One region of the Streptosporangium sp. NPDC000239 genome, then DNA from elsewhere that is predicted to be linked to it. Evidence: riboswitches for the same ligand, from Rfam matches in the RefSeq annotation. Region 1 holds a riboswitch; the other holds the start of a gene.
What was found. Region 1 has a riboswitch for glycine ahead of gcvT (glycine cleavage system aminomethyltransferase GcvT). Riboswitches for the same ligand answer to the same signal wherever they lie in the genome.
Positions count from the first base shown of each region.

Region 1 (4,018 bases):
CATGCCGTTCGGGTGGTGCGGCAGGGAGATCTTGCGTTCGAAGACGAGATGCTCACCGACCACGAACGGGATCTCGCGGGAGCCGTACAACCGGATCGTTCCCGAGGCGCGCATGGCGGCCAGCCGTTCGTCGACGGTGTCGACGTCGACGAGTTCGGGTTTGTCGCCGGTCAGGCCGAGAAGGACGGCCTTGTCGCTGCCGTGGCCCTTGCCGGTCAGGCCGAGTGAGCCGTAGAGGATGACCTCGACCCGGGTGGTCTTGTCGAGCAGGCCGTCGTGGTCGAGCCCTCTGGCGAACCTGTGGGCGGCGGCCATCGGGCCGCCGGTGTGCGAGCTGGACGGGCCGATACCGATCTTGAAGAGGTCGAAGACGCTGATCGCCATTGATCTGCCCTGCCTTTGCGCTGTCCCGCGGTCGTGATCACGCGCGCCGGTGGACGCGCGTGATCACGACGCAAGATTAGATATTTCAGGATTCGCCCGAAGTGAGTGCCGTGTACTCCTCGGGGGACAGCAGGTCCTCCGGGTCACCCTCAAGCCGGACGCGGAACAGCCAGCCGTCGCCATAGGGGTCACTGTTGACCAGCGAGGGGTCGTCGACGACGGCCTCGTTGACCTCGACGACCTCACCGCCGACCGGCGCGAAGATGTCGCTCACCGACTTGGTCGACTCGACCTCGCCGACCGCCTCACCCGCGGTGAGCGAGGAACCGGCCTCGGGCAACTGGACGAAGACCACGTCACCGAGGGCGTTGGCGGCGTAGGCGGTGATGCCGACGGTCAGGGTCAGGCCGTCGTCTATGCCCGAGATCCACTCGTGCTCCTTGGTGTAGTGCAGCTCCTCGGGAATGTCACTCACTTTTTCCTCCTGTAGAAAGGCAGCTCAACGACCTCGACCGGCTCGTGACTGCCCCGGATGTCCACGGCCAGTCCAGCGGACGTTCCGTTGTCCACGTAGGCCATGGCGATCGGCCTGCCCAGGGTCTGGGAAGGCGCTCCGCTGGTCACCTCTCCGACGACGACGCCGTCGCCGGAGACCACCGGATACCCGTGGCGGGGCACCCTGCGGCCGGTCGCGATCAGTCCCACCAGGCGGCGGGCCGGGGGGACGTCCTTGAGCGGCTCAAGGGCGGCCCTGCCGACGAAGTCGCCTGGTTTGTCAAACCTCACCACACGGCCGAGCCCCGCGTCGAACGGGGTGAGATCAGCGGAGAGCTCGTTGCCGTACAGCGGCATCCCCGCCTCAAGACGGAGGGTGTCACGCGCCGAAAGCCCGGCGGGCAGCAGGCCGTACGGCTCGCCCGCCTTGGTGAGCGCGGCCCACAGCGGCTCGGCGTCGTCGGCGGCGACGAACAGCTCGAAGCCGTCCTCGCCGGTGTAGCCGGTGCGGGCGACGAGGGCGGAGAGCCCGGCGACGGTCGCGGGAAGGCCCGCGTAGTACTTCAGGCCGTCGAGGTCGGCGTCGGTGAGCCCGCCCAGGATCTCGCGGGAGCGCGGCCCCTGTACCGCGACCAGCGCGTACTGCTCGGAGCGGTCCTCGACCGCGGCCTCGAAGGCCCCGGCGCGCTCGGTCAGCTCGGCGGCGACCCGGGGGTAGTTGGAGGCGTTGGCGACGACCATGAACTCCTGGTCGGCCAGGCGGTAGACGATCAGGTCGTCGAGCACGCCGCCCTGGGGATCGACGATCATCGTGTAGCGGGCGCGTCCCGGCTCAAGGGCGGAGATGTGACCGACGAGCGCGTAGTCGAGGGCCTCGCCTGCCTGCGGGCCCGTCACGAAGATCTCTCCCATGTGGGAGAGGTCGAACAGGCCGGCCGCCTGGCGGACCGCGTTGTGCTCGGCGGACTCGCTTCCGTAGCGCAGCGGCATCAGCCAGCCCGCGAAGTCGGTCAGCGTCGCGCCGAGGGCCTCGTGAACACCGCGCAGCGGCGTGGGTCGGGACATGTTCGCACCTCAGACAGGGGTCGGATGAGAAGCATCCTCCCCCTCTGTCATGGATGCCTGAGAGCTTCGCCCGATTTTTGCCGGACTTTCACCTTCGGCGAGGCCGTACGGCCTGCTTTCCAGAGGCACCTACCCACGCGGTCCTTTGCCTTGAGAGGTTTGCGGGGAGGGCTTGCTCCTTCAGGGGTCCTGGCCTGGATGTCAGGACGCTCTCCCGCGCGGGCTCGTCGGTGTCCCGGCCAGCCTAACCGTAGGCGAGGGCCGAGCGAAATCCCCGGGTCGGGACAGAGTGTCCGGTTAGGCGTGATCATGACGGCTCTCGCATAACCTGAAGGTGCAGTGGGGGATTTGTTCCAACATCGAATCGTGGAAACAGGACGGCTACCGCTCTTCTGTTTCTTCGTCGCGCTGATCGTCGCCTTCGTCTTCACCCGCATCAACGTCCGGCTCATCCGCGCCAAGATCGGCTGGTTCGGCAACGTCAGCGTCGGCGACATGCACATCCACCATGTGGTGTTCGGCGTGGTGCTGACGATGCTCGGCGGGGTCTCCGGCCTGCTCGTCTCCGGCGTTTCCCAGGGGTGGTACGCCCTGACCGCGGCCGTCTTCGGGGTGGGCGCCGCCCTCATCCTGGACGAGTTCGCGCTGATCCTGCACCTGCACGACGTCTACTGGGAGGAGGAGGGCCGCACGTCGGTCGACGCGGTGTTCATCGCGATCGCCGTCACCGGTCTGCTCCTGCTCGGCCTGCGCCCGCTGGGCTGGGAGCGGCCGGACGGCACGCCGCAGGGGACGTGGCTGGCGGTCGGCTTCCTCGTGCTCAATCTCATGCTCGCCGTGGTCACCCTGCTGAAGGGGAAGATCTGGACGGGCATGGTCGGTCTGTTCGTCCCGCTGCTGCTGATCGTCGGGGCGCTGCGGCTGGCCCGGCCCGGCTCCCCCTGGGCCCACTGGTTCTTCGCCCCGGGCTCCCGAAGGCCGAGGCCCTGGAAACTGGCCAGGGCGCAGCGCCGTGAGGAGCGCTGGCGTCGCCCGGCCATCAAGGTCAAGATCGCCTTCCAGGAGTTCGTCTCCGGCCGTCACGACCTGCCCTCCTCCCGCCTGCGGCCACGCCGCTGACCTCGGTGAACCGCCGTGCCGTACTGTCGCGCGCCCGGTGAAACTAATCTCATTAGACAGAAGCTAATGGGATTAGTTACAGTCTAGGGGTTCTAGGAGAGAGGGGCGCGTATGGCGCGGGCCGGGTTGACGACGGATCGGGTGACGCTCGCCGGTGCCGAACTGGCCGACGAGGTCGGGTTCGACCGGCTGACCATGTCGGCGGTGGCACGACGGCTCGGGGTGAAGGACGCCAGCCTCTACGCGCACGTTCGCGGCCTTGAGGACCTGCGCGGCCGGATCGCCCTGCTGGCGGCCGACGAGAAGAGCGTCCGCATCGCGGAGGCCACCGCGGGGCTGGCGGGCAGGGACGCGCTGGTCGCGTACGCGACCGCCTACCGGGACTACGCCCGCGAACACCCGGGCCGCTACATGGCGACGCAGATCCCCACGGAGATCGACCCCGAGCTCCTGGCCGCGGCGCGCGGGCCGCGGCGCGCGATCGAGCTGACCTACGGCATGTTGCGCGCCTACGCCCTCGGGGAGCCCGACCTGACCGACGCGGTACGGCTGCTGCGCAGCATGCTGCACGGCTTCATCAGCCTTGAGGCGGCGGGCGGGTTCGCGCACTCGCGCCCGGCCGAGGAGTCGTGGTCACGCTGCCTCGACGCCCTGCACACCCTCCTGGAGCGCTGGCCCGCCGATCACGAACCACACGGTGAAGGAGACAGGACATGACCGAGACGACCACCGGACGCCTGCGTGTGGACGGCGCCGAGCTGTACTACGAGGTGCGGGGGCGCGGGCCGCTCCTGCTGCTGATCCCCGGCGGCACCGGCGGCGCCGCCTCCTTCGAGGAGATCGTCGACGACCTGGCCGCCGACCGCACGGTCGTCACCTACGATCCGCGCGGCCTGTCCAACAGCCCGCTGGACGACCCGGCGGCGCCTCAGCGGGTGGAACAGCACGCCGAGGA
Region 1 covers NZ_JBEPEI010000002.1:128,993-133,010, reverse strand. Annotated here, with positions in the region: gene ABT340_RS06125 (L-serine ammonia-lyase) at 1-384, opposite strand, end outside; gene gcvH (glycine cleavage system protein GcvH) at 470-859, opposite strand; gene gcvT (glycine cleavage system aminomethyltransferase GcvT) at 856-1,944, opposite strand; glycine riboswitch at 1,986-2,070, opposite strand; glycine riboswitch at 2,073-2,171, opposite strand; gene ABT340_RS06110 (hypothetical protein) at 2,311-3,063, shown strand; gene ABT340_RS06105 (TetR/AcrR family transcriptional regulator) at 3,175-3,780, shown strand; gene ABT340_RS06100 (alpha/beta fold hydrolase) at 3,777-4,018, shown strand, end outside.

Region 2 (4,018 bases), on a different contig from region 1:
TCAGGGCACGCCACCTGCGGGTCGTCAAGGCCGCGGCCGAGCGGGAGGCCACCCTCGTCGAACAGGCCATCGCGCCGTTGCTTCGCCGCCGAGGCCCGGGGGCCATCGACCGGGCCGACGAGACCGCCAAGGAGATTTCTGGTCTTCTGCTGGAATTGCACGCCTCGCTCCTGCGTTCCGCCGTGCGTGGGGGCTTGGGCCGGTGAGAACCTGACCAGGCACTCGTCCCCTCACGAGTGTTACGTTGAACAAACCGGTCATAATCCAGCGAAGACGGAGCAGCCCGTGTTGCAGATGGAGGTCGTGGGCGTTCGGGTTGAGATGCCCTCAAACCAGCCTATTGTCCTGCTGAAGGAGGCACATGGGGAGCGGTACCTGCCGATCTGGATCGGCATGACCGAGGCGACGGCGATCGCGATGGCCCAGGCCGAAGAGCCGCCACCCCGGCCACTCACCCATGACCTCTTCCGCGACGTGCTCGACGCGCTCGGCGTCCGGCTGAGCACCGTGAACATCGTCGCACTCCGTGATGGGATCTTCTTCGCCGATCTCGTGTTCTCCAACGGGGTCGAGGTGAGCGCCCGTCCTTCGGACTCCATAGCCCTGGCGTTGCGTACGGGAGCCCGTATCTTCGCCAGTGAGGACATCGTCAGGGAGGCGGGGGTGATCATTCCCGACGACCAGGAGGACGAGGTGGAGAAGTTCAGGGAGTTCCTTGACACGATCACGCCCGAGGACTTCGGTCGCGCGGGGTAGGTATTTCGGTGCATTTACGCTTCACGACGCGCCGGGGAGGGTCGTTGACTGATCTTGGCCCCAGTCCTACGGTGCAAGTGAAACCCGCGGCTGTGCGCAAACCCCCAGATCAGGCCGCGGGATGAGAGAAAGCCGGAGGTCCGCGTGGCGGTCAGCAGCGGCGAGGGTAGAAACGCCGACCAGGATGACCCGGAACGGCGCGGGGAGGCACGTCAGCGTGCGGGCGAAGAGGGCCTGCTGTTCGACGGGCAGCCGGTGAAACTGCCCGCCGACATCGGATACCGCGGTCCCACCGCCTGTGCCGCGGCCGACATCACCTATCGGCAGCTGGACTACTGGGCGCGCACCGGTCTGGTCGAGCCCACGGTCAGGGCCGCTCACGGTTCGGGTTCCCAGCGCCTGTACGGCTTCCGCGACATCCTGGTGCTCAAGGTCGTCAAACGGCTGCTCGACACGGGTGTGTCCCTCCAGCAGATCCGCATCGCCGTCCAGCACCTGCGCGACCGCGGCGTCAACGACCTGGCCCAGATCACCCTCATGAGCGACGGGGTGAGCGTGTACGAGTGCACCTCACCCGACGAGGTCATCGACCTGCTCCAGGGAGGGCAGGGTGTCTTCGGCATAGCCCTCGGCCGCGTCTGGCAGGAGGTGGAGGGCTCCCTGGCCGACCTGCCCGGAGAGCGCGCGGAGTCCGGCCAGAGCCCTTTAGGCGATCACCACGCGGATGAGCTGGCCCGTCGTCGCCGGGCTCGCCGCACCGGGTAAGGTTGTCTCGCTGCTGACTCTGCGCGGGAGAGACCCCGGCATGATCGGGGCGCCGAAGGAGCAACCTCCCCGGAATCTCTCAGGCACCCGGTACCGCGTGGGCGAGGCGACTCTGGAAAGCAGGCACGCCCGCCAGGCGCGTCTCACCGACGGGGAAAGCCTTCCACGCACCGGAAGGTGAAACTCTCAGGTCGCGATGACAGAGGGGGAGATCCGGCATACGCCCGCGCCCAGCGCCGGTCTCCAACGTCTCGGGAGGCTTCCCATGACCGACCTGTCACCGCTCAGCGAGCTGACCCCCCCGCCGTTCGCCACCCGTCACATCGGGCCCGCGGACGCCGACCAGACCCGCATGCTCGAGGCGGTCGGATTCGCCTCGACCGCCGACCTGGTCGCGGTGGCCGTCCCCGAGGCCATCAGGGCGAAGGACAGGCTCAACCTCCCGCCCGCCGCGAGCGAGACGGAGGCCATCGCCGAGCTGCGCGCCCTCGCCGGGCGTAACACCGTGCTCACCTCGATGATCGGCCTGGGCTACCACGACACGATCACCCCGGCGGTCATCCGCCGCAACCTCCTGGAGAACCCCGGCTGGTACACCGCCTACACGCCCTACCAGCCCGAGATCTCCCAGGGGCGCCTTGAGGCCCTGCTCAACTTCCAGACGGTCGTCTCCGACCTGACCGGTCTCGACGTGGCGGGCGCCTCCCTGCTGGACGAGGCCACCGCCGCCGCCGAGGCGATGACGCTGGCCCGCAGGGCGGTGCGCGGCTCCTCGAACGTGTTCGTCGTCGACGCCGGCTCGCTGCCGCAGACCAAGGCCGTGCTGCGCACCAGGGCCGAGCCGCTCGGCATCGAGCTGGTCGAGAGCGACTTCACCGAGGCCCTTCCCGACTGTTTCGGCGTGCTCGTGCAGTACCCCGGGGCCGACGGCGAGATCAGGGACTTCCGCGCCGTCGCCGAGGCCGCCCACGCGCGCGGCGCCCAGGTGGTGGCCGCCGCCGACCTGCTGGCCCTGACCCTGCTGGCCGCCCCCGGCGAGCTCGGCGCCGACATCGCGATCGGCTCCTCGCAGCGCTTCGGCGTCCCGCTGGGCTTCGGCGGCCCGCACGCCGCCTACATGGCCGTCCGCGACGGCCTGCAGCGGCAGATGCCCGGCCGCCTGGTCGGCGTCTCCCAGGCCGCCGACGGCCGCCCCGCCTACCGCCTGGCGCTGCAGACCCGTGAGCAGCACATCCGCAGGGAGAAGGCGACCAGCAACATCTGCACCGCGCAGGTGCTGCTCGCGGTCATCGCGGGCATGTACGCCGTCTACCACGGCCCCGAGGGCCTTCGCAGGATCGCCAGGCGCGTCCACCGGCACGCCGTCGTGCTGGCCGCGGGCCTGCGCCACGGAGGCGTCGAGGTCGTCCACGACGCCTTCTTCGACACCGTGCTCGCCCGGGTGCCCGGCCGCGCCGCCCGGATCGTGGCCGCGGCCCGCGACAACGGCGTCAACCTGCGCCTGGTCGACGCCGACCACGTCGGTGTCACCTGCGACGAGCGGACCGAGCAGCTCCACCTGGAGCAGGTCCTGGCCGCCTTCGAGGTCAGCGGCGCCGTACTGACCGACCTGGACGCCGCGGCGCACGACGCGCTGCCCGAGGGGCTGGCGCGCACCGGCGACTACCTGACCCACCCGGTCTTCCACAGCCACAGGTCGGAGACGGCCATGCTGCGCTACCTGCGCAGGCTCCAGGACAAGGACGTCGCGCTCGACCGGTCGATGATCCCCCTCGGCTCGTGCACCATGAAGCTCAACGCGACCACCGAGATGGAGCCGATCACCTGGCCCGAGTTCGCCGGGCTGCACCCCTACGCCCCCGCGGAGCAGGCCGAGGGCTACACGGAGCTGGTGCGGGAGCTTGAGGGCTGGCTGGCCGAGGTCACCGGCTACGACGCGGTCTCCATCCAGCCGAACGCGGGCTCCCAGGGTGAGTTCGCCGGGCTGCTGGCGATCCGCGCCTACCACCACGCCCGCGGCGAGGCCCATCGCGACGTCTGCCTGATCCCCTCCTCCGCGCACGGCACCAACGCCGCCAGCGCGGTCATGGCCGGTATGCGGGTCGTCGTGGTCGCCTGCGACGACAACGGCAACGTGGACCTCGCCGACCTCGACGCCAAGCTCGGCAAGCACCGCGACCGGCTCGCCGCGATCATGGTGACCTACCCCTCGACGCACGGCGTCTACGAGGAGACCATCACCCAGATCTGCGAGCGGGTGCACGAGGCGGGCGGCCAGGTCTACGTCGACGGCGCCAACCTCAACGCCCTGGTCGGCCTGGCCAAGCCGGGCGAGTTCGGGGCGGACGTCTCCCACCTGAACCTGCACAAGACCTTCTGCATCCCGCACGGCGGCGGCGGCCCCGGCGTCGGCCCCGTCGCGGTCCGCGCCCACCTCGCCGGCTACCTGCCCGGTCACCCGCTGCGCGACGACTCGCCGGTCGGTCCCGTCTCCGCC
Region 2 covers NZ_JBEPEI010000008.1:132,497-136,514, reverse strand. Annotated here, with positions in the region: gene ftsR (transcriptional regulator FtsR) at 1-206, shown strand, start outside; gene ABT340_RS21465 (bifunctional nuclease family protein) at 286-756, shown strand; gene ABT340_RS21460 (MerR family transcriptional regulator) at 901-1,521, shown strand; glycine riboswitch at 1,536-1,627, shown strand; gene gcvP (aminomethyl-transferring glycine dehydrogenase) at 1,787-4,018, shown strand, end outside.
Region 2: linked by a shared signal. The riboswitch ahead of gcvP (aminomethyl-transferring glycine dehydrogenase) and the one ahead of gcvT (glycine cleavage system aminomethyltransferase GcvT) in region 1 are both predicted to bind glycine.